Regions from separate parts of the Vreelandella sp. F11 genome, predicted to be linked through region 1. Evidence: predicted binding sites of a transcription regulator. Region 1 holds the regulator's gene; the other holds the start of a gene.

What was found. The regulator FliA, encoded in region 1, starts transcription of late flagellar genes. The targets are predictions, from matches to a motif close to CTAAAGTTNNNNNNNNNNCNGCCGATA.
Positions count from the first base shown of each region.
Region 2: ACFIOZ_RS04710 (MbtH family protein) is a predicted target of FliA. The motif match lies at 2,723-2,749, and genes of this name have one in related genera.

Region 1 is NZ_CP170448.1:130,373-145,233, forward strand. Features, by position in the region: gene ACFIOZ_RS00615 (methyl-accepting chemotaxis protein) at 1-1,694, shown strand, start outside; gene ACFIOZ_RS00620 (CheR family methyltransferase) at 1,691-2,563, shown strand; gene ACFIOZ_RS00625 (protein-glutamate methylesterase/protein-glutamine glutaminase) at 2,655-3,716, shown strand; gene ACFIOZ_RS00630 (methyl-accepting chemotaxis protein) at 3,785-5,479, shown strand; gene cheY (chemotaxis response regulator CheY) at 5,579-5,968, shown strand; gene cheZ (protein phosphatase CheZ) at 6,010-6,705, shown strand; gene flhB (flagellar biosynthesis protein FlhB) at 6,810-7,976, shown strand; gene flhA (flagellar biosynthesis protein FlhA) at 7,973-10,060, shown strand; gene flhF (flagellar biosynthesis protein FlhF) at 10,120-12,303, shown strand; gene ACFIOZ_RS00660 (hypothetical protein) at 12,300-12,866, shown strand; gene ACFIOZ_RS00665 (flagellar protein FlhE) at 12,892-13,320, shown strand; gene ACFIOZ_RS00670 (RNA polymerase sigma factor FliA) at 13,347-14,048, shown strand; gene ACFIOZ_RS00675 (motility protein A) at 14,092-14,861, shown strand, end outside.
Region 2 is NZ_CP170448.1:1,017,275-1,032,135, reverse strand. Features, by position in the region: gene ACFIOZ_RS04725 (TauD/TfdA family dioxygenase) at 5-1,006, opposite strand; gene ACFIOZ_RS04720 (4'-phosphopantetheinyl transferase family protein) at 1,038-1,706, opposite strand; gene ACFIOZ_RS04715 (thioesterase II family protein) at 1,684-2,424, opposite strand; gene ACFIOZ_RS04710 (MbtH family protein) at 2,414-2,659, opposite strand; gene ACFIOZ_RS04705 (FecR/PupR family sigma factor regulator) at 2,916-3,122, opposite strand; gene ACFIOZ_RS04700 (RNA polymerase factor sigma-70) at 3,246-3,773, opposite strand; gene ACFIOZ_RS04695 (inositol monophosphatase family protein) at 4,079-4,876, shown strand; gene ACFIOZ_RS04690 (glycerophosphodiester phosphodiesterase family protein) at 5,120-6,463, shown strand; gene ACFIOZ_RS04685 (ABC transporter ATP-binding protein) at 6,988-7,755, shown strand; gene fhuF (siderophore-iron reductase FhuF) at 7,904-8,692, shown strand; gene ACFIOZ_RS04675 (multidrug ABC transporter permease/ATP-binding protein) at 8,698-10,350, opposite strand; gene ACFIOZ_RS04670 (DUF1513 domain-containing protein) at 10,514-11,602, opposite strand; gene ACFIOZ_RS04665 (imelysin family protein) at 11,606-12,631, opposite strand; gene ACFIOZ_RS04660 (di-heme oxidoredictase family protein) at 12,674-14,143, opposite strand; gene ACFIOZ_RS04655 (imelysin family protein) at 14,252-14,861, opposite strand, start outside.

The DNA.
Region 1 (14,861 bases):
TGATTAAGCGTTTGGCGCGCGTACGCCTTGATACCATTCGTGCCAAGTTGGTCGGCATGATTGTCGTGGCTGGACTTCTGCTGTTAATTAGCGGGGGACTTGGCCTGTATGGTTTGAATGTATCGGGCGAGCGCTTGGGGCAGCTGAATAATGACGGTCTACGGGATGTTATTCGCCTTCAACAAATCGACCAAACCATTGCTCAGACCCGCCAGGCGATGATTGAGCCAGAGCGTATGGAACTGATCAATCAACGCTTCGAGATGGGCGAAAGTGTTCAGGAGAACGCTGCGACGGTTGCTGCGGCTTGGCAGGAGTACTACTCACGGGAGGTCAATGCGACAGAGTTGGCTGCCGAGTTCGATCAACAGCTACAGGCATTTTTGCAAAACGGCATGGGGCAAGCTGCTAGCGTCCTGCAGGCGGAAGAGACCTATCAAGCCTTTACTGGTCTGGATGGGGTGATCGCTGTGATGACCAACGAGGGCCGCATCCTGTCGGGCATGGTGAATCAACTGATTGCCCAGAAACAGCAGGCAGCTGAAGTCATGGCCGATGAAGCACAGCAAGAACAAGCTACGATGCTGGGCGCCCAGGCAATCGTCCTTGGAATTGGCTTGCTGCTACTTATTCTGATCGGCGTGGTTACCTTGCGGGCGATTACCCGACCACTAAAAAGCGCTGCAGGTTTTACGCTGCAAATTGCAGGCGGTAATTTAGCCGCTAAAGTGCCTGCTATGCGCCGCGATGAGGTGGGCCAGTTAATGGACTCACTGAACACCATGCGTAAAAGTTTAAGCAGCATCATCGCTGACGTTAAAAACGGTATTGATGTGGTGACCCCAGCTGCCCAGGACATCGCTAGTGGTAACGAAGAACTCTCGTCGCGCACCGAGCAGCAGGCGGCCTCTTTGCAGCAAACGGCTTCCAGTATGGAAGAAATGACCACTACCGTGCGGCAGAACAGCGAAAACGCTCAAGAAGCCCGTCGTCTAGCCGATAATAATGCTATCCAGGTGACGAATACTGGCGAGTTGATGACGCAGTTGGTCGACAATATGCAGCGGATTACGCAAAGCTCCCAGCAGATGGCCGATATTATCAATGTAATCGATTCAATTGCATTTCAGACCAATATTCTGGCGCTGAATGCCTCAGTTGAAGCGGCTCGTGCTGGCGAGCATGGGCGGGGTTTCGCCGTGGTAGCTGAAGAAGTGCGTAATTTGGCGGGTCGTAGCGCCGGCGCTGCTCAAGAAATCCGTGGTCTGATCGATGGTTCTAACCATGAAGTGAGCGCGGGGGCTAGTTTAGTGACCAAGGCTGAAGCCGCAATTAGCGAAGTCGCAGAAGCTGCACGCAGCGTGACCCAAATTATGCACGAGATATCGGCTGCCTCTGAAGAGCAGAGCCATGGCATTGCCCAGGTTAACCAGGCAGTAGCAGAGATGGATCAAGGCACCCAGCGTAATGCTGTACGGGTACAGGAAACAGCACGTGCGGCCGTTTCCCTAGAGAAGCAGGCAGGGCTATTAGCGCTGTCAGTAGAAGCATTTCGATTAAACAGTAAAGGGGCGCTACGTCCGCCAGCAGGTACAGCAACCAAGCACGCTGCTCAACTGCCTAGCACCGCGCCGTCGAATACGTCGCCCGTTAAACGGCAAACAGCCTCAGTAGAGGAGTGGGAAGAGTTTTGACCGAACAACGTGAACGGGTTGTAGAGGCAGGTCAGTGGACATCAAGCAGCCAGATTGAGCGCGATTTGGTGCTGACTGATGCAGATTTTACGCGTATTCGCGAACTGATCTATCAGCGCGCGGGTATTGTGCTGGCTGAGCATAAGCGTGAAATGGTTTATAGCCGCTTGGCAAAGCGGTTGCGCCATCATGGCATGACGCGCTTTACCGATTATTTGGTGCGCCTGGAGCGCCAGCCAGAAGCCAAAGAGTGGGAAGCGTTTACCAATGCACTGACCACTAACCTCACGGCCTTTTTTCGTGAAGCGCACCATTTTCCACTGCTGGCTGAGCATGTAAAGAACAAGCAAGACCCGGTGGCTATTTGGTGTTCGGCCGCCTCTACCGGGGAGGAGCCCTACTCGCTGGCAATGACGTTGTTAGAAACGCTGGGCCCGAAAGCGTCACAAGCCAAAGTGATTGCTACTGATATTGATACTGATGCATTGGCCAGGGCGCGTGCCGGCGTGTACCCCTTGGAGCAAGTACGTAAACTCGATGAGGCGCGAGTCAAGCGGTTCTTTCAGAAAGGCACGGGCAATCATGCGGGCTTCGCCCGGATTCGCCCAGAAGTCTCCGCCTTAGTCGAGTTTCTGCCACTTAATTTGCTAGCACCGCAATGGCCGATTAAAGGCCCTTTTGATGCGGTGTTCTGCCGAAACATCATGATTTATTTTGATAAAGATACTCAATCAAAAATTCTTAAACGGTTTGCGCCGCTGATGAAGCCCGATGGCTTGCTGTTTGCTGGACACTCGGAAAACTTCTCGTATATCAGCGATGCGTTCAAACTGCGGGGCCAGACGGTTTATACCGTGGCCAAAAAATGAACAAATATCGTGTCTTTATGATCGCTTTAGGCGCTGTGGCTCCGGCGGTTGCAATCACACATCAGGCGTCTACAGCAAGAGGAGGCGTGCTTTGAGCGCAGCCAAGATCAAAGTATTGTGTGTCGATGATTCGGCGCTAATCCGCGATTTGTTAACAGAAATTATTAATTCCCAGCCCGACATGGAAGTCGTTGCGGTAGCGCCTGACCCCATAGCCGCCCGGGATTTGATCAAGCAGCACAACCCTGATGTGTTAACCCTTGACGTGGAAATGCCGCGTATGGACGGCTTGGATTTTCTTGAGCGTTTAATGCGCCTGCGGCCCATGCCGGTGCTAATGGTGTCGTCACTCACCCAAAGCGGCTCAGAAATCACCCTACGTGCACTTGAGCTGGGGGCGCTGGATTTTGTCGCCAAGCCAAGCTTGGGAATCCGCAATGGGATGATGGAGTACGCCGACGAAATTGCCGAAAAGCTGCGTGCTGCAGCGCGCTCACGCCCCCGCCAGGCGCGGCATAAAAATACACCGCCCCCAGCCGCCTTGAAGGCACCGCTGGTATCGAGTGAAAAGCTGATTATTATCGGCGCCTCCACTGGCGGCACTGAAGCCATTCGAGCGGTGCTAGAACCATTACCGGCAAATGCCCCGGCGATTTTGATTACCCAGCATATGCCCGGCGGCTTCACCCGTTCGTTTGCTGAGCGACTAGATCGGCTGTGCCGGATTACGGTTAAAGAAGCTACCGATGGTGAGCGGATTCTACCTGGACATGCCTATATCGCTCCTGGTGATCAGCACCTCAAGCTGGCGCGCAGTGGTGCTAACTACGTGGCACGCTTAGACGACGGCCCACCGGTTAATCGCCACCGTCCATCCGTTGACGTGCTGTTCCACTCAGCGGCGCAGCATGCGGGTAAGAATTCTATCGGCGTGATTCTGACGGGGATGGGTAAAGATGGCGCGGCAGGGCTGCTTGAGATGCGCCAAGCGGGTGCACCCACTATCGCCCAGAATGAGCAGTCCTGCGTGGTTTTCGGTATGCCGCGAGAAGCCATTGCAATGGGGGGCGCGGTGGAAGTGGTGGCTTTGGATGAGATCCCCTCGCGGATGATGGCGCTGATCGCCGCCTCTGGCCGCGCCCAGCGTGTGTAGTGTGGTTCATAACCAGCACGTATAAAAACTAATCACAAAAACTTAATAAGCTCGCAAGGGAACTCACAATGAATCGTTTACTGCGCAACTTGAGTATTCACGTAGCTGTGGTCATAGCGCTTAGCTGTTTTGTCGTGCTGTTTTTGGTGATCGCGGGTTTGGGGGTTGTAGCAGATCGCGATGCACAAAATAATCTTGATACACTGAACACTATTAGTGTGGCACAGCTAAATGAGGTTAACCGCGCTGACTCGCTGCTCAATCAGGCCATGTTGGCGATGGAGACTGCATCAAACTTTCTCATGGTGGGCCAGACCCGGCAATCCAATGAGCAGGTAGACATTGCGGGCGATCGCATCAAGCGTTCTGAGGAGCGTTTTGCGCGCTTTGCGGCGAATTCATTCTCACCGCAGGACGCAGTATTAGCTAACGCCTTGATTGAAGATTTTAATCCTGTCATGGAGTTAGTTAAGCAGCAGCATGAAACCTTCGAGTATATGGATTTGACCAGCTACAACAAGCTACGCGATGAGCTGGTTGAACCATTGGACAGTTTAACGGTTAGCATGACGGCCTTTGTACGGCACGGTTTCGATCGTGTTGATAACATTCGAGCCGATGCGCAAGCCCAGAGTCATCTGTTTAATATCATCAAAGCGGTAGCGTTGCTATTTGCCCTGGTGATGACCCTGGTTATTTACTTCGGTTTACGCCGGACGGTGATTGCCCCGTTAGGGGGGGCGGTTCAACGCCTGGATGCGATTGCCGATGCCGATTTAACCAACCCATTGCCAGAGGCGGGTAAAAACGAAATTGGTCGTTTGTTTGGCGCCATGGGTACCATGCAGCAGAACCTCACTAATATCGTTAGCCGGGTGCGTGAAGGCAGCAACGAAATCCATCATGGCACCCGCGAGATTGCTAGCGGTAATGCTGATCTCTCTTCGCGTACGGAGCAGCAGGCCGCATCAATTCAGCAGACCGCGGCGAGTATGGAAGAGATGACGGCGACGGTTAAGCAGAACGCCGATAATGCTCGCCAGGCCAGCACCCTGGCAGCTGACGCCTCCACGACGGCTGAACGCGGTGGTGAAGTGGTGGAGCAGGTGGTGCAGACCATGCACGGTATCTCCACCAGCTCGAAAAAAGTCGCTGACATTACCAGCGTTATTGATTCGATTGCCTTTCAAACCAATATTTTGGCGCTCAACGCCTCAGTAGAGGCCGCCCGCGCTGGCGAACAGGGCAGAGGTTTTGCGGTGGTGGCGGGGGAGGTGCGCAATTTGGCCAGCCGTAGTGCGGATGCGGCCAAAGAGATTAAGACCTTGATCGATGCCTCGGTGACCCAGATCCAGCAAGGCTCCACGCTGGTCGAGCAGGCGGGCACCACGATGTCGGATGTGGTGACCGCGGTTCGCCGAGTAACCGATATCATGGATGAAATTTCGGCTGCCTCCCAGGAGCAGAGCGACGGTATCGAGCAGGTTAGTCAGGCCGTGGGTCAGATGGATCAAGTCACCCAGCAAAACGCTGCGCTGGTACAGCAAGCCTCGGCGGCGGCGGCCTCACTTGAGGAGCAGGCCAACCGGTTGGAACAAGCGGTAGCTGTCTTTAAGCTATTAGGGGTGCAGGGTGCATCCCATCAGGCGCTACCCGCTTCGTCACCCACAACGAACGCAATGCCTGCTCCCAGGGTTGACCAGCAGCAGACGAGTCGGCCGACCGTCAAGCGTAACGACCACGAAGAGTGGGAAGAATTTTGAAGAACAGCTTTAGAAACAGTTCTAAGAGACCGTTTTAAACCCCTGACTGTACTTTTCAGTCGCCCCCGTGCCATATATTGATTGATTAGAGGATGACCCATGGCAGATAAGAATATGAGTTTCCTGGTTGTAGACGACTTTCCCACTATGCGTCGGATCGTGCGTAGTCTGCTTAAGGAGCTGGGCTTTACCAACGTGGATGAAGCCGAAGATGGCCAAGATGCGCTTAATAAACTGCGCTCCGGCAATTTTGAATTCGTCGTTTCCGATTGGAATATGCCGAATCTGGACGGTTTGGAAATGCTCAAGGAGATCCGCCAGGATGAGGCGTTGAAAGACCTGCCCGTGTTGATGGTGACCGCAGAAGCGAAGAAAGAGAACATCATAGCGGCTGCTCAGGCGGGCGCTAACGGCTATGTCGTCAAGCCGTTCACTGCCGCTACCCTTGAAGAGAAGCTCAACAAGATCTTCGATAAACTGGGTATGTGAGTGACTGGGCCAATATGCCTGGTTAACGAGGAGACAACAGTATGAGCCAGAATGAGCAGTCCGATTCTGCCCAATCATCCGAACAAGCCGCTGAAGATCTAATTCATCGCATCGGTAAGTTGACGCGTATGCTGCGCGAGAACATGCGTGAATTAGGGCTTGATAAAGAGATTGAGAAAGCGGCCGAAGCTATTCCCGATGCACGCGACCGCCTGCACTATGTCGCCACCATGACGGAGCAGGCAGCAGATCGAGCGCTCAATGCCGTTGATCGTGCGCAGCCGCTGCAGGATCAATTGTCAGACCGGGCGGAGGCGCTGGATAAGCGCTGGGCCGAGTGGTTTGAAGCGCCGAAAGAGCTGGATGAGGCCAAAGCACTCGTCGTTGAGACCCGCACTTATCTCAGCGATGTGCCCGATGTGGTGTCAGCTACTAATAAAGAACTGATGGAAATCATGATGGCCCAGGACTTTCAAGACCTGACCGGCCAAGTGATTAAGAAGATGATGGACGTGATCCATGAGATCGAGCATCAGCTGGTTCAGGTGCTCATCGACAACGCGCCGGGCGCCCATGCACGAGAAACGCTGCAGCGCAAGGCCGAGGATCAGTGGAAAAGCGACACTGCAAGGCGTAACGAAGACCTTTTGAATGGGCCGCAAGTGAAGGATAATGTTCCGGATACCGTCTCTGGGCAAGATCAAGTAGACGACTTGTTGGACGAATTAGGCTTTTAAAGCGCGTTATTAAACGCCCCTTGGGCGTGCAAGCACGCTATTCAGCCGTCCCTATGGACGGCTGAATACGTGATAAGCTTCGCTTCACCTGGCCGGATACCCGTATGGCAGATAACGATAGCGACCAGGAAAAGACTGAAGAGGCCACGCCCAGGCGAAAAGAGAAAGCCCGTGAAGAGGGCCAGGTTGCCCGTTCCCGCGAGTTAAATACGTTTCTGCTACTGCTGGGTGGTGTGGTTGGCCTCTACAGTATGGGCAAAATGCTCTACGACCAGTTAGGCGCGGTGATGGAGCAGGCTTTCTTGTTTGAGCGTCGCCAAGCCATGGAAAGTACCCCGATGCTGGTCAATGCCCTGGATCTTGGCCAGCGCACGCTATTTGCCATGATGCCGCTGTTTTTACTGTTAGCGGTGATTGCATTGGTAGCCCCAGGGCTGATGGGGGGGTGGCTGATATCGGGTAAATCGATGCAGCCCAAGTTTTCCAAGCTAAACCCTATCAAGGGCGTAAAGCGCATCCTCTCCACACAGGCATTGATCGAATTGGCCAAAGCGATCGCCAAGTCGGTTCTGGTAGGGGGCGTCGCTGCGACCTTTTTGTATTTCAACATTGGCAAATTTATGGCGCTAATGGATCAGCCTATCCAGCAAGCGCTTACCAACGCTTTAAGCATGGCCGCTCAGGCGGCTGGGCTAATGGTGCTGGTGTTGATCGTGGTCATTTTGATCGATGTACCTTTCCAGCTCTGGGATAATGCCAAGAAGCTGCGCATGAGTCAGGAAGAGATTAAGCGTGAGCACAAGGAGTCTGAAGGTGACCCGCATGTGAAAGCGCGTATTCGCCAGCAGCAGCAGGCCATGGCGCGAGGTAGGATGATGAGCAAGGTTCCCGAGGCGGACGTCATCATTACCAACCCCACGCACTATGCAATAGCGCTGACTTATCAGGAAGGCAGTATGGGCGCCCCGCGGCTGGTGGCAAAAGGCGCCGATGCGGTGGCCGCGCGTATTCGCGAAATTGGTGAAGAGGCCGGTGTACCGCGATTGGAGGCGGCGCCACTGGCACGTGCCCTGTATCATCACGTGGATCTAGAGGCGGAGGTGCCGGCTGAACTGTATACCGCAGTGGCGGAAGTAATGGCCTGGGCCTATCGCCTCAAGCAAGTCGCAAAACAAGGAGGCGAGGTGCCCCCAACCCCCGATAAACTGCCGGTACCACCGGAGATGGAAAGCCCCGGGCAAGGCGCCGGTGGTAATGAGGCGCAACCATGAAAGGCTTGAGTCAGCTAGTAGGTCGGCGCGACTGGATGAGCGATGTGCGCATGAAGCTGCTGGTCGGGCCGATGCTCATTCTAATGATTTTGGGCATGATGATTGTGCCCTTGCCCCCCTTCGCTCTGGATTTGCTCTTCACCTTCAATATCGCGCTGGCCATCATGGTGTTAATGGTCAGCATGTTTACCCAGAAGCCGCTGGACTTTGCGGCCTTTCCAGCAGTGTTGCTATTCACCACGCTGCTGCGCCTCTCCCTCAATGTGGCTTCTACCCGGGTGGTGCTTATGGAGGGCCACCAAGGTGGAGCGTCCGCGGGTAAGGTTATTGAAGCGTTCGGGGCATTTCTGGTCGGTGGTAATTTCGCGGTGGGCCTGGTGGTCTTCCTGATTCTCGTTATCATCAACTTTATGGTTATTACCAAAGGTGCTGGCCGTATTGCTGAAGTGGGTGCGCGCTTTACTCTGGATGCAATGCCGGGTAAGCAGATGGCCATCGATGCCGATCTGAATGCTGGCTTAATTGGCGAAGAAGATGCCAAAAAGCGCCGTGCAGAAGTCGCTCAAGAGGCGGATTTCTTTGGTTCGATGGACGGCGCGAGTAAATTTGTTCGTGGTGATGCCATTGCCGGTTTGGTAATTATGGTGGTCAACATCATCGGCGGGCTGATGATTGGCATGCTGCAGCACGATATGAGCTTTGGCGCTGCTGGTCAGACCTATATGTTACTGGCCATCGGCGACGGCCTGGTGGCGCAAATTCCTGCCCTGGTCATCTCGACCGCAGCGGGTGTCACGGTTTCCCGGGTAAGTACCGACACAAACGAAGATATTGGCCAGCAAATGCTCAGCCAACTGTTCGTTAATCCGCAGGTACTCATCTTGGCCGCTGTGGTGATGGGCCTGTTGGGCATGGTGCCCGGTATGCCCAATCTAGTATTTCTATTTTTTACTGCGCTCTTGGCGGGCTTGGCATGGTTTCTTATGCGTCACAAGGAAAAGGCGTTGGTCAAAGAGGAGATCGCCGCGGCTCCTGTGCCTCTGCAAGAGACCCCCGAAGCGAGTTGGGAAGACGTGCAGTTGGTCGATACTCTGGGCCTGGAAGTGGGGCACCGCTTAATCCCGCTGGTTGACTCGCGTCAAAAGGGCGAGCTGCTTGGACGGATTAAAAGTGTACGTAAAAAGTTTGCCCAGGAAGTAGGCTTCCTGCCGCCGGTGGTGCATATACGCGATAATTTGGAGCTGCCGCCCAACGCCTATGTACTCTCCATGAAAGGCGCCGAGATTGGCCGCGCCGAGGCGCAGCCGGGTAAATGGCTGGCGATCAACCCAGGGCAAGTCTCCGGCGAGCTGCAGGGCACCCATACCCAGGATCCCGCCTTTGGTTTGCCCGCTGTGTGGATTGATAGCAACCAGCGCGAACATGCCCAGGTGTATGGCTATACCGTGGTGGATGCCAGCACGGTGATTGCTACCCACCTGAACCACCTGTTGCACCGTCATTCGCCCGAGATGCTCGGCCGACAGGAAGTCCAAAAACTGCTGGATAAAATGGGTGATGATCAGAAAGCGTTGGTCGAAGAGGTGATCCCGAAAGCTATTTCGCTGACGGTGTTGCAGCGCATCCTGCAAAATCTGCTCGATGAAGATGTCTCTATCCGCGATATGCGCACTATTCTGGATACCCTGGCGGAGTACGCCACCCAGCAAAAAGATCCTAACGAGCTGACGGCATTGGTGCGTGTTTCACTGGGGAGGGCGATTGTCCAGCAGTGGTTTGCAGGGCAGGAAACGCTTAATGTCATGGGATTGGATGCCCAGCTGGAGCAGGTGCTGGTACAGGCCATGAATGGCAACGGCGCCATGGAGCCCGGGTTGGCAGAAACGCTGATGACTCAGGCGCAGCAGGCGCTGGAGCGTCACGAAAGCTCAGGCGAACCGCCGGTGCTGGTTGTGCAGCACTCGCTGCGAGCGGTACTGTCGCGCTTCTTGCGTCGCCGTCTACGCCATATGTCGGTGTTGTCTCAGGCTGAAATCCCCGACGACCGCACATTAAGAGTGACGACAATAGTCGGCGGACGTTAATGATGACACGCCGTGGTAGGCTAGCGTTGACCATTTCCAGAATAGGCAAAAGGTAAATCATGAGCGTTAGACGTTTCGTGGGAGCCAACAGTCGCGATGTAATGCGCCAAGTGCGTGAAACGCTCGGTGAAGACGCCTTAATTGTTGCCAATCGGCGTACCGAAGGGGGCGTTGAAATTTTGGCCATGGCAGATGAAGCCATCGACCACTTTGAACCTTCGCCGGAACCTGCCCCCCCAGAGATGCCAACGGCGCCTCCACCGCAAGACCCCATGCAGGCGATGAGTGAACGCTTACTACGGGAAATGCAGGATATGCGAGCGCTGCTTGCAAACAGCCAGTCAAGCCACGCGGCTTCACCAACGTCAGCAGCGCCCACCGGAACGGCGGCGCGGCTGCGCCAACTGTTATGGAACGTCGGTTTTAGCAGTGAGCTCGCCGATGAGCTGCTGGCGGGGATGCCCGAACCGCTCGCCAGGTTAGACGGCAACAGTGAAGCGCCACTACAGTGGCTGCGCCAGCAGTTAATGGATCGTCTCTGCGTGTTGAGTGATGAACCAAGCTTTTTTGATCAAACCGGTATTGTTGCCCTGGTGGGGCCCACAGGGGTGGGTAAAACCACCACCACCGCCAAGCTTGCCGCCCGTTTTGTGATGCGTCACGGAACCCGCCCGGTAGCGCTGGTCACCACCGACAGCTTCCGGATTGGTGCCCATGAGCAGCTACGCATCTACGCGCGCCTGTTGGACACCCCGATGTACGCACTCGATGCGGAGCAACCCATCGACGATTTGCTGGGCCGCCTGCAGGGTAAGCAGTGGGTGATTATCGATACCGTGGGTATGAGTCAGCGTGACCAGCGAGTGATCGAACAGATTGCCCACCTTCAGGGCGGACGCTCTCGAGTGCGTTTGGTATTGCTGCTGAATGCCGCCAGCCAACCGGAAACCCTCGAAGAAGTTGTGCTGCGCTACCGCCAGGCCGCACGCGCCGCGGGCGCAGAGCTAGATGACTGTATTATTACCAAGCAGGATGAGGCAGGGCGGCTGGCGCCGGTGTTAGACATTATTATGCGTCACGGCATGCGTGTGCTGTTTGGTTCCAATGGTCAGCAGGTGCCCGAAGATATGGCCATCGCCGCTCCCGGTGCTTTAGTCGACCAAGCGCTTAGCACGGCAACGCCGCAGCGTGAACGGGCACAAAGTGCTGATGCCTCGATGGGGATGCCGCGCTGGTCGCGGGATGTGCTGGGCCAAGGGCGCCGTTTGTCATCGCTACTGGCGAGGCTGCGCCAACGGGTCACTGGGTTTGCGGCATTAGAGGAGGTTTGGGACTTAGCCTCGCTACCTAGCCGAGTGCAGGAGACGCGCTTGGACGCGCTGCTCGCCGGTTACCCAGAGACGGATACCACGTTAGGCATGGCATGGTCTCCGCGGCGTAATGAGCGCGGCTGTGATTGGGCAATGCCTGACATTGGGCTGGACACAGAGGGTACCTGGTTAGCGCTACCCTGGCTGCAGCATCGCCACGCTGCGGGGTGGCAGCCGCGCTTGGCTGCGCTCTCTTCATCAAGCGGTGTCGCGGTGCACTTGCTACCGCGTTTTCCCGAGCCGGATGCGCTCGCGTGGCTAGAAGCCGAGCATTTGACCTGGGTCAGCCAAGTAGCCCCCAGTCATCGGGTACTCTTTCACCACGAGCGCCAGACGATTCGTCAGCTGTTTAATGACAGTGTACTCACCCACCATGTGGGCGTACGGTTTCGCGGCCAATCGGTGCAACTGTGGACTGCTTACGCCGAAGTTGAGGACGCCAGCGGCACTGCGCTGCTCGCCTGGTACGGGGAGGTTCGCGATCCGGAAAGCGCCAAAGTGGTGGTGCGCCGCTACTGGCTTACACCGGCTCGGTTAGGAGCCGAGGTGCTCTCACTGCTGTTAACCCAGCTGCAAAGCGAAGGCTTGGCCGCCTTGACCCGACGCGCGTGGCAGCAGCTAAAAGAGGCTGATAGCGGTGACCTAAATGCGGAAGTTCGCCTGTTAATGGCCAGCGGTGCAGCGTCCGTCGCCGGACATCTCGATATTGCCGATGATGAGGAGGCGCAGACGCTGCGTGGGGATCTACTCAACCTATTAGGCAGTAGTCGCCGTCGCCGCGATACCGGCATGCTCGATGCCCTGATCTATGCCTTTATGGCGCGAGATGCGATTCGTCAAATGGGCAGTGTGAGTCGAGAGGGTGTGGCGTGAGCGAACAAGATCAAGCCTCGGGACTGCGCAAGTGGGCAAACTTGCAGCGCCAACAGCAGCAGGCGGAGGGTGCTGTTGATGTGGCGGCAGCCGAGCCTGTACCCGAAGATACTTCGCCCCTATTAACACCTACGCTAGCGGCGGTGGAAGAGCCGCAGACAGTGGTGCCGCCCAGACCCAAAATTCCGCTTATAGTGGTTGGGCTACCCGGTAGCGGCGCCGCTCAGGTGAGTAAGGTCAAAGCACGTCTGGAGCAGTGGTCTGCGCTAGGTCGCAGCTGGGCCGGGAGCCCTGATGATTGGGACATCCGTATCGTCGTGGCGGAAACGACCGACCTTGCTCAGCTTCGTGAGCAATACAGCCGTTGGGCGCTATGGATCAGTAGTGATGCCGATACCTTCGCAGTCATGTTCCGTACCTTGCGACAGCTCCATGAGCGTGGCGGGCCGCGTCGTTTACTGGCGCTCCATGAGCCGCACCTGCCGCGTCAAGGACTGCTCAATAACTTGCGTGAAGCCGCTGACTACTACTTAAATATGGAGTTACTGGTACTTGCACGATGAGCACACTCTGCCAAGGAGACTAAGCATGCTAAGCTGGCTATTAAGAGTGAGACTGCCACTGATCTTAATACTGGTGGTGGGGTGTCTACTCGCAGGATTAACAGGGAGTGCCCAAGCGGCACCCGGTAGCTGGAGCAGCCAGATACCAGGGTTGATGGTGGCAATGAGTGATCGGGCAAGCAGCAGTAAAACCGCTTCTCCGCCCGCCGTCGGAAACCTTCGGCCAGGCCAGCTTGGGCGCATACAGTGGCAGTTTCAGCATCCTCCCGGTGCGCTATTAAGTGCTTGGCTGTGCCATCCGGATCAGTGCGTTGCATTAACCGGTATGCGGGGTTCTACCACTGCCCTTGAGGGGCGGGCCGCCGATGGGCCACTGCATTTTCGCTTCGCCTTGCACCCAGGCCAGCGGCCTGTTCGGGTGCAAGGGTTGCAATTGATTGTGAACTATCAGTGAAGGCTGATTAGCCGCGAGGCGAGAATATGTACACAGCACAGGGCAGGATTAAACAAAATGAGCTGTTAACGCAATACATGCCACTGGTGCGACGTCAGGCCTTAACACTACAGGTTCGATTGCCGGCGAGTATTGAGCTCGATGACCTTATTCAGGCCGGAATGGTGGGGCTGCTTGAGGCGCTGGGCCGTTTCGATGCTACCCAGGGCGCGACGTTCGCGACCTTTGCAAGTCAGCGTATTCGCGGCGCCATGATGGATGAGTTACGTACACGCGACTGGCTGCCCCGCAGCGTACGCCGTTCAGCGCGTGCGGTGGACAGCGCCGTTCGCCAATTAGAGCAGCTGTTAGGGCGAGCCCCGGAAGAGAACGAAATTGCTCAGCACCTTGATATGCCGCTGAGTGAGTACCAGCAGCTTCTCAATGACACTAACAGCGGACAACTGCTGCCGTTTGAAGAGCTAGTGGCCGACGGCGGAGAGCCTGTCAGTAATGAACTGGGCAATTCACCGTTCGAGCAACTGCTTGACGGTCAGCAGCGGCAAACGCTGATTGACGCGATTGAAGCGCTTCCCGAGCGTGAAAAGCTGCTCATGGCGCTGTACTACCAAGAAGAACTCAACCTCAAGGAGGTAGGCGCTGTGCTGGGGGTGACGGAGTCACGTGTTTCACAACTGCACAGCCAAGCCGTGAGTCGTTTACGCGCGCGTTTACACGACTCGGTATAACGCCAACGTTTTTTACTCACTTGTGACCGGCAAGGAGCCGTGGATGAACCCTTCGACGTTGATAGGCATATTTGCCAGCATACTGCTGTTGGTGAGCGTGCTGTTTTTCACTGCAGAGTCCCCTGAAAGCTTTATTAATTTTCCGGGGCTTGCCATCGTGGTGACCGGTACCCTAGCGGCGACCTTTATTAGCTACCCATTAAAAGAGGTGCTCCGCGTCGTACGGCTAGTGGGCTTGGTATTCCGGCGTGAAAACACCTACATGCGAGACGATATCCGCGAGTTGGTCGATATGTCCCGGTTGTGGTTTAAAGGCGATGTACGTGCGGTCGAGCGCGAGCTGGAGCATACCCGCAATCCGTTTTTACGTACCGGGATCCAACTGGTGATTGCCAACACCAAAGAGGATGAAATTTTTGACATGCTGCGCTGGCGGATTGCCCGCCTTAAAGCGCGTGAGCATGCTGAAGCACAAATATTCCGTACCATGGCAACCTATGCACCTGCCTTTGGCATGATCGGCACCCTGGTGGGGCTGGTCAACATGCTGGAGGTCATGGACGCTGGCGACTTACAGGTCATTGGCCCGCGCATGGCAGTGGCGCTGCTCACCACCTTCTACGGCATTTTACTTGCCAACTTGGTGTTTAAGCCGATAGCGGTGAAGCTAGAGCGCCGCACCGAAGAGCGGCTGATTACCATGAACATGGTACTGGAGGGTATTTCGCTGATTACCAAGCGCCGCCTACCGTCATTTATTGAAGAGACTCTCAACTCCTTTGTGGCTAATTACCACGATGAGATTCGTGATAA
Region 2 (14,861 bases), 890 kb from region 1:
ATCTTCAGTCTTTGGAGAGGTTGCCGTGCCCTTCCGCCATGGCGACGACGACTTTGCGCGGCCCTTTAAACGGCGTGCGCGCATGGGCAACCAGCATGTTGTCGAGCATCAGCACATCGCCTGCCTGCCAGGGGAACATCACCGTTTCTTCGGCCAGAACACCGCGAATCTCATCGAAGATGGCATCGTCGATGGGGCTACCATCGGCAAAGAAGACGTTGCGCGGCATGTCTTCGGGATCAAGCAGCTCTTCCAACGATTCACGCACTTCTGGCTGCAGGTTGGAGACATGGAAAAGATGGCCTTGGTTGAACCACACCTGCTCACCGGTGACAGGGTGAGTCTCTATGCTTTGGCATAGCTGGGTAGTGCGCAGGTCGCCATCGGGCTTCCACTCACAGCGAATACCCGCGCGCTGGCAGAATGCCTCCACTTCGGCGCGGTCTTCGGTGTTAAACACCTTTTGCCAAGGCATATCGAAATCGCCGTAGTTACGTACGTAGAGAATGCCGGGGGCAAAGCGCTCGCGGATCTCTGCGGGCATACGGCGGTAAATAGCGCGGCTATCGGCAATGGGGGTTTCACCGCCCTCGGGAGAAGCGGTGACGCAGTGGAACCAGATTTTCATCGGCCACTCGCGGGTGTAGGCCTGCTCATTGTGAAGGGGAATATGTTGATGAGCGGGATACTCGGTCGAGGTATAAATGCCTGACGAAACCGCTGAACGCGGTGTTGAGGCGAACTCATAGCTCAGCAGCGGATGACCAAACGCAGCGGCAAACTGCTGAAAATCGTCCACGGAGGGAACATCGAAGCCTCTTAGCAGTACCCCACCGACTCTGGCCACCAGCGACTCAATATCAGCACGCAACTCGCCAAAGGCTTCCAGTAGTGGCTGCCCTGGGTAAGAGGGAGAAATCATAATGGGCAGCTCTGAATCAGCAGGCCCCTGACGTTTGGATATGACGTTGGTTGGTTGCGTTAGTGTTGCGCTTTGGCTGTCCATTATTGATCTCCTAAAAAGTCGTTGAGTAGCGTTAGCTCTGGATATAGCTCTTGACATAGCCCAGGGCAGCGGCATAGCCACTCGGCGCTGGCAGCGGCCATGCTTGCAAAGGTGATGAAACGGGAAGCGAGTGCTCAAGGTGATAGGTGTCTGGCGGCCCTAAAGAGGAAGTGATCGAGAGCGCCCGCAAATGATCAGCAATGCCCAGGCCCAGGGCTTTGAGCACCGCCTCTTTAACCACCCAGCGCTCCATAAAGGGCAGTGCGTGGTCGAGCTGCTCACTCGGCGATAGCACCAGCCCTTGCAGCGGCGCCAGTTCGGCCTCGGATCGGCAGCGCTCAATATCGACCCCCACCGCGCCGCCGGGAGCAAGCGCGATCAGGGCGACATGGCCAGAGTGGGAGACATTGAAAGCAGGCCCACCAGCGTTTTCCAACGCGGGTTTGCCGTAAGCGCTCTGAGTGAACACCAGCTTTTCTGGCGCTATACCGGTGTGCGCGGATAGCAGTCGCCGCAGGGCAGCGCGTGTCGCCACGGCGCGCACGACATCGGCGTGATGGCGAAGCCGCTGGGCGCGCTGCCACTCGGCTCGACTCAGCAGACGATCATCGTCGTCGGCTACCGGGGCATTCAGATCGAGCGCTAAGCGCCATACCTCAAGCCCCTCGGGCACCCCTTCAGCTAACCGCAGGCGCTGCATGGGGCACCTCCTCAAGCCGTCGGGCCAGTGCCCGCTTTAAGGTATCCAGCACTTGCGGTTGCTGCTGGCGAATAAAGAAGTGCCCCCCTTCGAACCAGTCTAAAGAGAACACCCCGCCGGCTTCCCGCTGCCACGCTTCCAGACGCTCTTGCTCAATATCGTCTTCACGCCCGGCGAGTACCTGTAGGGGGTAAGCAAGCGGTGACCCGCCGCGATAGCGGAAACTGCGGCAGAGGCGATAGTCCGCCATCAAGATATCGAGGGTAAGGCGCAGCAGCTCAGGGTTTTCGAAGACTTCCTCTGGGGTGCCGCCCTGTTGGCGCAGATCCGCGATTAAGGCCTTATCGTTATCAAGCCCCGCTAAACGCTCTGAGTCGCGCATTGAGGGTGCCGCACTGCCTGAGGCGAATAGCATCCGTGGCTGAGGGCGCCCCACATCGCGTAAGCGTGCCGCCATGCCATAGGCCAGCAGCGCCCCCATGCTGTGGCCGAACAGGGCAAAATCACCGCGCAACCGCGTTGCCTGCTCTTCGCACAGCCGCACCACCTGGGTCTCGAAGTCATCGATAAGCGGCTCACCCAGGCGTTCGCCACGCCCAGGCAATTCGACGGGATACACCTCGACCCAGGCGGGCAACTGGCGCTTCCAGCGTAGATACATGGTGGCGCTGGCCCCGGCGCAGGGCAGGCAGAGCAGCCTTAAACGCTTAACCTGCATTCACCTGCTCCGCCTCAGCGCCGGCCTGCTCATCCATCCACTGGCGCAGCGAGAGTGGCCGCATATCTGTCCAGGTCTTTTCGACGTAGGCTAAGCAGGTTGGCTTATCGCCCAGCACGCCGGTATCCGTCCAACCGGCAGGAATCGCCTTCCACTCTGGCCAGAGGGAGTACTGCTCTTCGTGATTGACTAATACGCGGAAGACACCATCTTCACGATCAAAACAGCTTGTCATGGAATTAACCTCATCGTTGCCAAAGGAATGAGAAGTAAAACGCAATTGCTTCTCATTACTTAGTGACGAGTGAGGAACCAGAAAATTTAATGCTGGAAAGGAAGAAAGTAGAAAAAATAGGGGGAGGGGTCGCTAGGGCGTCGGCATAGCATGACTCTTGCCAGGCTAAAAATTGCTCCAGCGGGAGGCAGCGTTAGCTCGCGACCATTGAGTTAGCCTGAAAGTCGAAGGAGGAGAGTAAAAAAACAGTGGTTTATCAGCTGCGCTCATCACCGCTTGGGATCAGCCCCGTTAACAGCCATAGCTGTTCGGCTTCATGGAATACCCGGCGGTGCTGGGAAGAAGCCGCTAACCAAGCATGCAGTGCTTCGCGATCAGCGTCGCTTAACGTCTCTTCATGCTCGCGCATCAGCCAATCTAGCGCTGTTTGCCAAACGGCATCGTCGCCGCTGTCGTTATCCATCGTTACTGTCAAACCTCGCTATTGCGGCCTGCTTATTACCTGCCTATGGAAGCGTCTGATATTCTCAACGCTATTGGCTGACAGTGTAACAAAGCGACAACAAAGAGGGGACGGAACGCCGATTTACTTATCTGGCAACGACCGACCTTGTAGCGACTGGTGGCAATGAGTCAGCGCATCGCGAATCATAAAGTTCACTGACGTGGTAGAAACACCTAGCTGTAGCGCCACTTCCCGCTGGGTATGGTTTCCCGAACGATAAAGCTCAAAGGCGCGTCGCGTACGCTCTGGCAGTTCGTTCAACGATTCGACCACCTGGGTCAATGCCTGGCGATCAATGGCAATCACCTCAGGTGAGTGTGACGCACAAGAGGCGTTATCCCCCTCCTCTGCTTTTGCAAACAGCGCTGACTCAAACGCGGAACGACGGCAGCGGTCAATGGCGAGATTGCGCACCACCCGTGACACATAGGATATGGGCTGTTTTACCTCAAAAAGCGTGGTTGCTTCTGAAATTTTCAGATAGGCATCCTGCACAACATCATCGGCTTGATCAGCATTGCCCAATACTTTTGCGGCGACACAACAGAGCCGGGGCCGCTGATTAACGAAGATGTCTTCTAACTCAGCGCTCCAGGTCTGGGTATCCACAGCACGGCCTCCTGCCTTGATTAACACCACGGAATAAATGGCAACAATTATTATTTGCGTTACCATCGGGTAAGTCAACCGGTGTGAGCTAATCCACTTTTTATAACGATATGCTGGTTGATTTTTTGTTGGCTCAGTTAATAGCGACATGTAACGGGGGGATCTCTCATACGCCAAACGCATAGATGACCTACCATTAAACCAACTTTACGCCTGTCATCGGCGTGTCATGAATGGCTAGTTACATTGAATGGATACAGTTTTAGCCATTCACTACGACACGATGAATGCCCAGGAGAAACACAATGCTTGATAGCAGCAATGACCTGCTCGAAACGGTGAAGCAGGCGGCGTACGAGGCGGGTGCGCTGTTACGCGAGGGATATTCGCTCAAGGGTAGGATTGCCTTTGAACAAAAAGGGGCGTCAGACTTTGTCAGCTACTACGATACGGCTGCGGAAAACATCATTATCGACTGTATCAGCAGCGTTTTTCCCGATATCGCGTTCCTCGGTGAAGAGAGCGGTCTGACACCCACCGATAGCCACTATACCGTGATCATTGACCCTCTTGATGGCACCAGCAACTTCCTGCATGGAGTGCCTCATTTCTCGGTCTCTATTGCAGTCACCAAGGGAGATGAGCTGATCATCGGGGTTGTTTATCACCCCTTGTTAGATGAAATGCTGTGGGCAAGCCTTGGCATTGGCGTCTTCCTCAATGACACACCGCTCAGTACGCCGGAACCGCGCCCGCTCAACGAGATGCTAATAAGCACCTGCCTGCCCTACCACGCCAAAGGCGACTGCACGATAGCCATAAGCCAACTCGCCGCCTTAATGCCTCAGGTAGCCGGTATCCGCAGCCCAGGCTCGGCGGCACTGGAGCTCGCTTATACCAGCCTGGGCCGCTTTGATGCCTTTTGGTCTCAAGGGGCCGCGCTCGACTTTTGGGATATCGCCGCCGGTGTCGTGATTGCCCGAGAGGCAGGCTATACCGTCACGGATCTCTCTGGTGCGGCGAATCCCGCTCAATGGAGCAGCTTACTGGCAGCACACCCTGAGAGGCATGGACAACTGCTAGCGTGTTTAAAGGCCTGCTAATCAACGATCAATGTGCCCTTACAGCACACAGCTTGTTTCGCAGACGCAAACAGTCAAGGCTGAAAGCAGGCACAGCTTACTTCTTGTTCTTTCCTCTCTGGCACGCCTTTAAATGGGGATTGGCCTTACAAATATATATTAATTAAACATGATGCCCATTAGCGTTCAAAGGTTGTCATCGAAGAACACATGAAACCTGCCTACACTCAAAAAACCCCTTTCGCGGTAAAGAGAATTTCGCTGATGGCGCATTCAGATTTTCTAACTAGTACATTTCTTATTGGTGGCCTGCTGTTCGCTAACATTGCTACCGCTCAAGACGAGACTGACGCAAAACTCTGGGATGATGCCCTGATTAAAGCGGCACAACAGGTAACGCTGGGCCCGCGCCCGCTGTTCCTGGTGAACGACATGAGCACGGATAACGATCACGAGCGTGAACTGAAAGCCTCTTTATTGAGCTGTGCGGCGGAGCAAACCCAATGGCAGCGGTCTCCCTTGGCGATTGGGCATCGTGGTGCGCCGTTACAGTTTCCAGAACATACTCTCGAATCTTATATTGCCGGCGCTCAAGGCGGGGCAGGCATTCTTGAGTGCGACGTCGCCTTCACTGCCGATGAGGAGCTCGTCTGCCGTCACTCTCAGTGCGATTTACACTACACCACCAATATCGTTGAGACCGACTTAGCTGAAAAATGCAGCGTGCCTCCCGCTTTTAATGAAGAAAACGGCGAGCTAACGAATGCGGCAGATATTCGCTGCTGTACCAGCGATATTACCTTAGCCGAGTTTCGTAGCCTGCAAGGCACTATGGAGGGGGTAAACACTGATGCAGCTACCCTTGAAGAATACCTGGCAGGCACGCCCGAATGGCGCACAGAGCTTTATGCTACCCGCGGCACATTGATGAGCCATGCCGACAGTATTGCGCTGTTTCAGCAGCTTGGCGTGCAGATGACCCCAGAACTGAAAGTGCCTGAGGTTGAAATGCCGTTTACGGGTCATTCAGAGGGCTTTACGCAGCAGGCTTACGCCCAGAAGATGATAGATGAGTACAAAGCGGCAGGCGTTTCCCCCAGCGATGTCTTCCCGCAGTCATTCAATCTGGATGATGTGCTTTATTGGATTGAACATGAACCTGAGTATGGAAATCAGGCGGTTTACCTGGATGGCCGCTACAGCGATGGCTCCTTTGATCACACAACCCCCGATACGTGGCAGCCAAGTATGCAGTCGCTGGTGGAAAGCGGCGTTCAGATAATCGCCCCGCCTACCTGGATGCTAGTTGAAGCGAATCCAGAGTTCGGCAGTGACGAGCTGGAAAAGCGTCTGCAACCTTCACTTTATGCCCGCCGCGCCCGGGAAGCAGGCCTATCCATGATCACCTGGACACTTGAGCGCTCGGGGCCGCTGGAGGAAGGCGGCCAGTGGTACCACAGCACCACTGACGATGTTATCCAGCGTGATGGCGACAAACTGATTACCTTAGATGCCCTCGTTAACGAGGTAGGGGTCATTGGCGTATTCAGCGATTGGCCAGCCACGGTTGCTTTCTATGATAACTGTGCGCAGCGGGGCGCGCCTTGAACTGCATGCAGCGAGCGGTGCCGGGGTTTGGCTGAGGTGCCACTGGGCGTCGTTCCGACGCCTCCCGCGGGTGCCTCAAACGCTCGCTGAACTCGCGTTCTCGTTACCACGCGCTACGGGATGTGCACGAAGCTGGATCGATGGGTTTTGTAGTGCGGCGTAAGCGTCAGCGCACCCGCAAAAGCAGCGCGAAGCGGTGCCGGGGTTGGGCTGAGGTGCCTCTAGGCGTCATCCCGCCGCCTCCCGCAGGTGCCACCAAGCTGAATCTATGGTTTTTGTAGCGCGGCGTAAGCGTCAGCGCACCCGCAGCGGCGGCCCGGCGCAAAAGCAGCGCGAAGCGGTGCCGGGGGTGGTGTGCACCTCCCGCGGGTAATCAAAGGCTGGCTGGGGCTTATCCACTTCTCTGCTTCCCCAAACCGCGTTTCCCTTCTCTTACGAAAATCATTTCATTTTTTTGTTAAAAATGAGAACTATTAGCACTAGAATGGAGCCATTATCATTAACCCCATTGCCAGGAGTGATTCATGTTCGAGGTCAAAGGCGCCACTTTTGAGATTAATGGCAAGCCGATTCTAAATCCCATTGACCACAGCTTTCATGAAGGCAAGGTTTACGGCCTGATTGGCCACAATGGCTCAGGCAAATCGACCTTAATTAAATTAATGGCCCAACAGCAGCCCACCAGCCGTGGTGAGATTCACTTTGACCAGCGTCCGCTGAGTGATTGGGGCAACCGTGAATTTGCCCGCCAGGTGGCTTACCTACCCCAGCATTTACCCAGCGCCGAAAGCCTTACCGGGCGCGAGCTAGTGGCTTTTGGCCGCTACCCTTGGCACGGTCTTCTAGGACGCCACAATCAGAAAGACAAAGAGGCCATTGATCGCGCCATCGCCCTGACGCACACCGAGGCCTTTGCCGACCGCCTGGTCGATACGCTCTCCGGTGGTGAGCGTCAGCGGGTGTGGCTGGCGATGCTACTGGCTCAGGGTAGCCGTTTCCTGCTGCTGGATGAGCCACTAGCGGCGCTGGATATTGCTCACCAAGTCGAAGTGCTGGCGCTGATCCGCAAGCTGTGTGATGAGTTAAATCTGGGGGTTATTATCGTTCTCCACGATATCAACATGGCATCGCGCTACTGCGACGAGCTGATGGCACTGCACAGCGGTCGCTTGCTGGCCCATGGCAGCCCGGGTGATTTGATGAGCTGCAGCACCTTAGAAGCGATTTATGGCCTACCGATGCAGGTCATGAAGCACCCCAACGGAGAGCACAATATCGCCGTGGCTCAATAGCGCTATTCTCCGAGGTCAGACACTTTTAAAAGCACTCATTCGCAATCAAAAGCTTCAACTGATACGCATTATCGATTAAGCTGAATGCCATATTTTACCTGTGTGCTGTGTCAAAACCTTGTGTTAAAGCCCTGTGATGGAGCCCGCGATGCCCTCTGCTCTGCGTCAGCCACAACTGTTCGAGCCCTCATTGGCCGCCTGTTATACCGGGCCGTTGGCAAACTTTACGCCGCCAATAATTGGCGGCACGCCGCCCCTGGAAGCGTTCAACACCGCCCGCTGGCGGGATGCCCGTTGGCTCAAACAGGATCTCTCTCGTTTCGCTGAACAGTACCCAGGCGGTGACCTGCGGGCAGTGGTTTCGATCTGGTCGAAGTGGCACCTCAGCGCGCTAACCGTTCCCACGTTGACGGCCAACCTGCTGCTTAACCGTGACCTGCCGGTGGGGCTGGACGAGATGCAGGTTATCTTTAACGATAAAGGCACTACCTCGCGGCTGTGGCTACCCCACGAAGGTACGCCGATCACCACACAAGATCCTTTTGAGCGTTTTGCGACGTTGATTGAGCAGCACTGGGCACCGTTGATCGAACAGTTATCGGCCATCTCCGGCGCCGCTCAGCGAGTGTTCTGGAGCAATGCCGGTGGCTATCTGGACTTTTACGTCAATGCGCTGGGCGAGCATCCGCTTGCCAGTCAGCAGGCGTTTGAAGCCGCCAAGGCGCTGCTGGAAGCACGCAACCTGCCCAACGGCAAGCGCAACCCGCTGTTTCAGCCGGTGCGTTACTTTACGCCCAAGGGGAGTGAAGAGGTTAAGCGGGTGCGCAAGCTCTGCTGCCTGCGCTACTTACTGGATGAGTTTGATACCTGCGGTACCTGCCCCCTTGAGGGTTGCGACCTGGAGGCGCGCAAACGCGCCAAACAGGCCGCCCGTTAATGCGGTTAGATATTGATCTGAGCAACGGCATCTTCACTTGCCCGTGCACGCTGTTCGCCTTTCAGCTCGCTTAGCTGGCCCTTCGACATCTCCAGCAACCGGTCGGCGTGGACGAAGTAGCTGTCGTCATGACTGATGGCAAACACGGTTTTCCCCATCGCTTTTAAGTTCGGTAACAGCTCGCGGTAGAACAGCCGCCGGAACTGCGGGTCTTGATCCGCCGCCCACTCGTCCAGCAATAAGATATCGCGCTTTTCGGCAATGGCCAGCAGTAGCGCCAGACGCTTACGCTGGCCTTGGGAGAGCTGGGTGTTGATGACACGATCCCCTTCCCACTGCAGCTTGTGCTGCATCTGCAGCCGCTCAAGCCAGGTATCGACGACCTGCGGGTCAGCGGGCAGCCCTTCAGGGCCCATGGTCTGATCAAACTGATGGAAATCGGTAAACACGCTGGCAAAGCGGGCGCGAAACGCATCCCACTGAGCAGCGGTGACCACTTCGCCATCAATCTTAATAGTGCCGCTTTGGGGGCGGTATAACCCCGAGAGCAGCCTTGCCAGCGTCGACTTACCGCTGCCGTTGCCTCCGATCAGAAACACCTGCTCACCGCGTTCTAGGGTCATATTGAGCGGCCCTACCTGGAAGCCTTCGCCCTGGGCAGTGTCCGGGTAGTGGTAGGTGACTTCCTCCAGTTCCAGGCGCTGCCAATCGGCCAGCGTATCGTCGACGGCAAAGCTTGACTGGTACTCGGCCAACTCCAGGCTGCTCAATTTATCAAAAGCGACCTGGGCACTGATCAGCGTTGGCCAGGCGCCCACCGCCTGAATCAGCGGCGTGCGCAGAAACAGTAGCGTCAGCGCAAAGGTGGAAGCCACGGTGGTATTCGCCCAGCCCAGACCATTAGAGAGGAAAAACACCACGCCTATGGCGCCCAACATCATAATGTTAGACCAGTTATTGGCGCTTAAATGGTAGGTATCGGCGCGGATAATGTGGTGGCGGTAGTCGCGTGCATTGGCGGTATAGCGCTCATCGTAAAAGCGCCGGGCACGGTCGCGGTTCAGCGCCAGCTCTTTGCGCCCTTCAATGGCCGCCTGGAAATCTTTATAGAGGCTGTCTTCGCTTTCACGCACCAGGCGAAAGTGGCGATACACTCGCGACACCAGCACCCAGCCCACGCCCATGGTGAACGCAATCCACACCACGGTGATCACCACCATTTGCGGCGAGAGCCATGCCAAGTAAGCCACCGATGCGAGTGTTAGCACCACACCTTGAATCAACTCCGGGAGGCGCACAAAGCCAATGGTGATGTTTCGCACATCGCTGGACAGACTGGCCAGCAGGGTGGCGTTGCCCAGCTGCTCCAAGCGCTCAATATCGGTGTCGAGAATCCGCTTTACCAGCCGTGAGCGTAGGTCAAATACAAAGTGATGCCCCAGCACGGTCAGCGCCAACTGCGTACTGAGCGTAACCGCCAGCAGCACCGCCAGCAGGCCTAGAAATTGCGGCAACGCCGCCATACTGCCTACTTCAATCAGCCGCTGATTGATAAACGCAATCACCCCGACCCCTAAGCCAGCGCTCAGTAAGCTCAGAGCAATGGCGCCTAAAAAGGGCCAGCGGTAGTGATGAAATACTAAGCGCAGCAGTTCCATGTGACTCCTTGCCTTCCTGTAAAGAGCGCTGAAGTTTACCAGCAGCGTCTCTTACCCAGAAGGTGTCATTAATATTGTTCAAACCAGTGGCCTGACAGCCGGTGTCAGAGGGCTATTCTTAAGAGCTGTTTCAAAAGCTAGTTCTAAGGACTGTTTCAAAAAGCTATGTCAAATGGTTATCCCAGCGGAGTTCCAGACTGGCGAGCAGTTCAGGCGTCGCCGTGTCAGGCGTTACTCGGTAGAGACCGCCCTGGCCGGAGGAGACCAGAAAGCCGCCGTTGCCGTCGCAGCGGGCACCGGCAGCATCGGGCAGCGCCAGGCTGGCGACAAGTTTTCCTTGGGCAGCATCCAGCAGCAGCACCCGATTGCCGCGAGGGGCGGTCACCAGAACGTTTGCCGAAACGCGGCTAAACGCGACGCTAGCAATGTAGTGGTGCAGGCTGGAGGTGACCGCATCAGGCAGCGCCAGTTCAGAGAAGTCTCCCTGGGCATCCAGGCGGCATATCAGCGGGTGGGTCTCCCACTCGGGGCCTTCAAACTGGTACCCGGCAATCACCGTGCCGTCCGCCGCTACATCCAGATGACGGCAACTGAGCTGGTGGTGCGAAGGCTCATGGCGAGCCACTATCTCGCCGCTGTGACGATCCATCAGCAGCAGCGCCGGGGCCATGGTGTCCAGATTGAGTTTTACCCGGCCATAGTCAGGGTGGGTCTGAATACCCCCTAAACCAATCACCAGGGTGTCGCCGTCCGGCATCAGCCGAAGCTCATGGGGCCCAATACCACTCAGCGGCATATCGTGCACATGGGTATAGCCATTGGCAGCGTCGTAAACACGCACTAGCCCGGCGCTGTCCTCCAAACGATTGGCGGTGACATACAGATAGCGTCCGTTCAGGTCGAAAACGCCATGCCCGTAGAAATGGTAGCCCTCCCCGGCCGCAATGGTGTGGGCTAATTGGCGGTTGTCCCCATCGATCACATGCATCCTTGTGCCAGGGCGGCGAGCAAACAATACCGCCTGACGGGAAGCTGGCCGCAGACAGCCACCATGGCAGCGCTCGGGTACTTCGATCATAAAGCGGGTTTGACCATCCAATGCCACCCCGGCGATGTAATGCCCTCCGCTGGGGTCATCCACCGCGCTAAACAGCCACGCGGCTTCCTCCCGAGCGGGTAGCGCCCAACTCAGCGGCGTCAGCGCCATAGCCACGCTGCCTAACCCCACTTTAAGTACCTGGCGTCGCTGCATGGTTCAATCCCCGTCGCTGGAATTGAAACCGCGCACCAACCCCAGTTCAGCGGCTATCTCGTTACCCAGCAGGTGGCGCAGCTGACTGATGTCGAGGTAGAGCGACTGCAGGCCGCGAAACGCCTCTGCGTCTTCAAGGGCTGGCACTAAGCCCGGCGGTTGTTCGCTGGCCTGGGCAAGCGTCTTATCCAACTGGTCACGAAACGCCTCGGCTAGCGGCATGGCATCAGCTTCGCGCAGCAAGGCGGTAAGCCCCGGCATGAATCCGGTACGCAGGCCCTCCAGGCTGCTCTCTACCAATCGAACCGTTTGTTCGCTACGCCATGCCTCCGCCAAGTAGCCGTTGGCGGGTGCGCCTTTAAGGCCCATGGGTTCACCGAGCCGTTTATCTTCGAGTATTTCAAGGGCCTGGATAGCGCTGGTTAGCGTGGTCTCCGTGTAGTCAGGCGTCTCAAGATAGTGCTCACCAAAGGCCTGCCAGTCGCGATGCAGGGCATTCGTGGTATCTGCGAGATGCGTCGTGATGGCCTGCATCAAGTTGCAGGCGGCAGGATCGCTAAGGGCCAGTTCGCCCATGGCATCGTCATAAAGCAGGTACTCCAGAGCGGGAAAGCCCTGGATCGCCACGCTATCATTGGCTATGTCCTGTGCATCGGGCGCGTCAGGGGCTTTCAACCAGCTATTAACCTTACGGCCCACCAGGTTTTTGCGATCTGGCCAGAACTGCAGTTGCCAGCCCCGGCTGTTCTGCTCGACGGGGCCAAACTGGATAAAGCGCACTGCCTGCCAGGCCTGATAGGCGCTCAGCCAGTCATTTTCCAACCGTTGCCTGAGCGATTCATCGGGGGATTGGCAAAAGCGTGTGGCGCTCGCCTCCAGCCGCTCGGAGGCGGCACTCAGCTCGGCATACTGCATTTCCACGGCGCCGTGCCAGATATCCCGCGGCGTGGGAGTGTCCGAAGCAAAAGAGAGCGGCGCGGCCAGTAGCGTACAGGCCAGCAACCCCAGGCGGCGAAAAGATGCGATCACATCAACTCCTTGGCAATCAAGCCTGCAACAATTCAACAACACTTATAGGGATTCAAGAAAACGAATGAGCTCAGCACGCTGATCCGCAGGCAAGTCACGATAGTCCTGGGTGGCCTCTTCTGCCTCACCGCCGTGCCAGAGAATCGCCTCTTCCAGGGTACGGGCGCGGCCGTCGTGCAGAAAGCCCGCCCGGGGGTTAACCGTTTGTGCCAAGCCGATACCCCACAGCGGCGGGGTGCGCCACTCGCGGCCATCGGCCTGGAACTCACTGCGATGATCCGCCAGAGCGTCGCCCATATCGTGCAGCAACAGGTCGCTATAAGGCCATATAATCTGATCAGCCAGCGCCGGTCGTTCGGCATCCGCGGCGGTGCGATGGCGCGGCGTATGGCAACTGGCGCAGCCCAGGGCATTGAAACGTTCGGCACCCTGCTGAACCGCCGGGTCTTCCAGGTTGCGGCGCATCGGCACTGCCAGGCTGGAGGCGTAGAAGGTCACAAAGTCGGCCACGTCATCACTGACTTCTGGCGTGCCGCCGTTGGGAAAATCATCGCAGCCCTGGCTCTCCATGCAGTCGGTTTGCGGCACGAGGTTGGAGGTGAGCCCCATATCCCCGGCGAAGGCGTGCAGCCCCTGCTGCTCAATGCTGGGCTCGCCGGCTTTCCAGCCAAAGCGTCCCATGACGGTGCTACCCGTGCGGAGATCCCAGACCCGATTGGCACGGCCGGAAATACCGTCGCCATCGGCATCGTCAGGGTCGGTAGCCGCCAGCAGGTCGGCTTCAGGAATCGCCTCCAGTAGCCCTAGGCCAATCATCGGCGGGGCCAGCCGCGGCGAGGTCTGCAGATCCTCGGGCAGCTCGCCGTAAGCAGGCTCGGCAATCGAGTAGAGCGGCTCCTGGAGGGTAACGCTGTGGCCATCGGCAAAAGCGACCTCCCGTGGGCGATACGCGATCACCAGCTTACCCTCAGGAGCGGCACCACTAATCGCCGCGGTTTGTAGCTGCAAACCGTAGTTAGGTACCGGAAGCGCGCCCCGCTGCTCCAAAACCTCGGGCTCCGCTTGCTGAGAAGGTAGCGACAGGCGCAAGAATAGCGCGATAGGGTTTTCATCACCGGTCGGTGGGTGCCCGCGACCGTCCTTCAAGTGGCACCCTTGGCAGCTATTGGTATTAAACAGCGGGCCCAGGCCATCCCGAGCCTCGGTGCTGGCGGGCGCCACCACCCAGGGGTTACGAAAGAAGCTGTTACCGACGCTGAAGTCCAGCCGTTTGGTCATCGACATATTACCCAGCGGCAGTGAATAGGCGTTGTGATCGAACTGCTCTACCGAGCCATTGCCGCCGCTCATGGGCGTCATTTGAATGGGATAATCTTGGGTAGGTGGCTCATTTTGTATAGCTGATTCGGCTGCCTGCAAGGGCGCGGCCAGTAAGAACAGTAAGAAACTGCTGTGGGCTAATGTGCTGGGCACCCACTTGGCTAGGACGATAAACCGGGGTAAGCGGTACATGGTGATACCTTGAGAAGAGTGATACTGAATACAAAGCCATTCAACAAAAACCAACAGAGCCGCTCGACAGTAACACCATCGGCGGCTCCGCATTGACGCTCGTCCTTTCTAGAACTGGTGACCGGCGTCATCAGGCTGCAGCGACGTCACGCCCAGTGAGCCCGCTGCCTGTTCGATGGAGCCGGTTTGCGCTACCAGGGTGAGAATCGCCTCATTGATCAGCTCGCTGCCCTGCTCATTGCCCGGCGCGATCATCATGTCAAAAGCCATCGGCGAGCTTTCCGCCTCAGCCGCCTGCTTGATCGCATCCAGGCGCGCCATCGTGGCGTCGAGCTGCTGCGCAAGGGTATCGGCCAGCTCGCTATCTTCCTGAGCCAATAGGTCTTGCAGCGAAGGCCCCTCGACCACGCTGCCATCTAGGCGCTGATAGCGGCCAGTGTAGATATTCTGAATACCCTGACCGTTGTAGTAGTGGGAGTTGTGGGTATTGTCGCTGAAGCAGTCGTGCTCATCCTCAAAAGAGTTGGCTTCCAGCGCCACCTTCATACGCTCCCCCGCTAACTCACCCAGGGAGAGCGAACCCATGCCGAACAGCATGCGGCGCAGGCCCTCCTGATCGCTTTCGGCGAGCAGTTCCTGGCGATAGTTGCCCTCGGTTTCCGGTGCCCACTGGGCCACCATCCACTCAAGGTCGTCAACCAATAGATCAGACACCGCG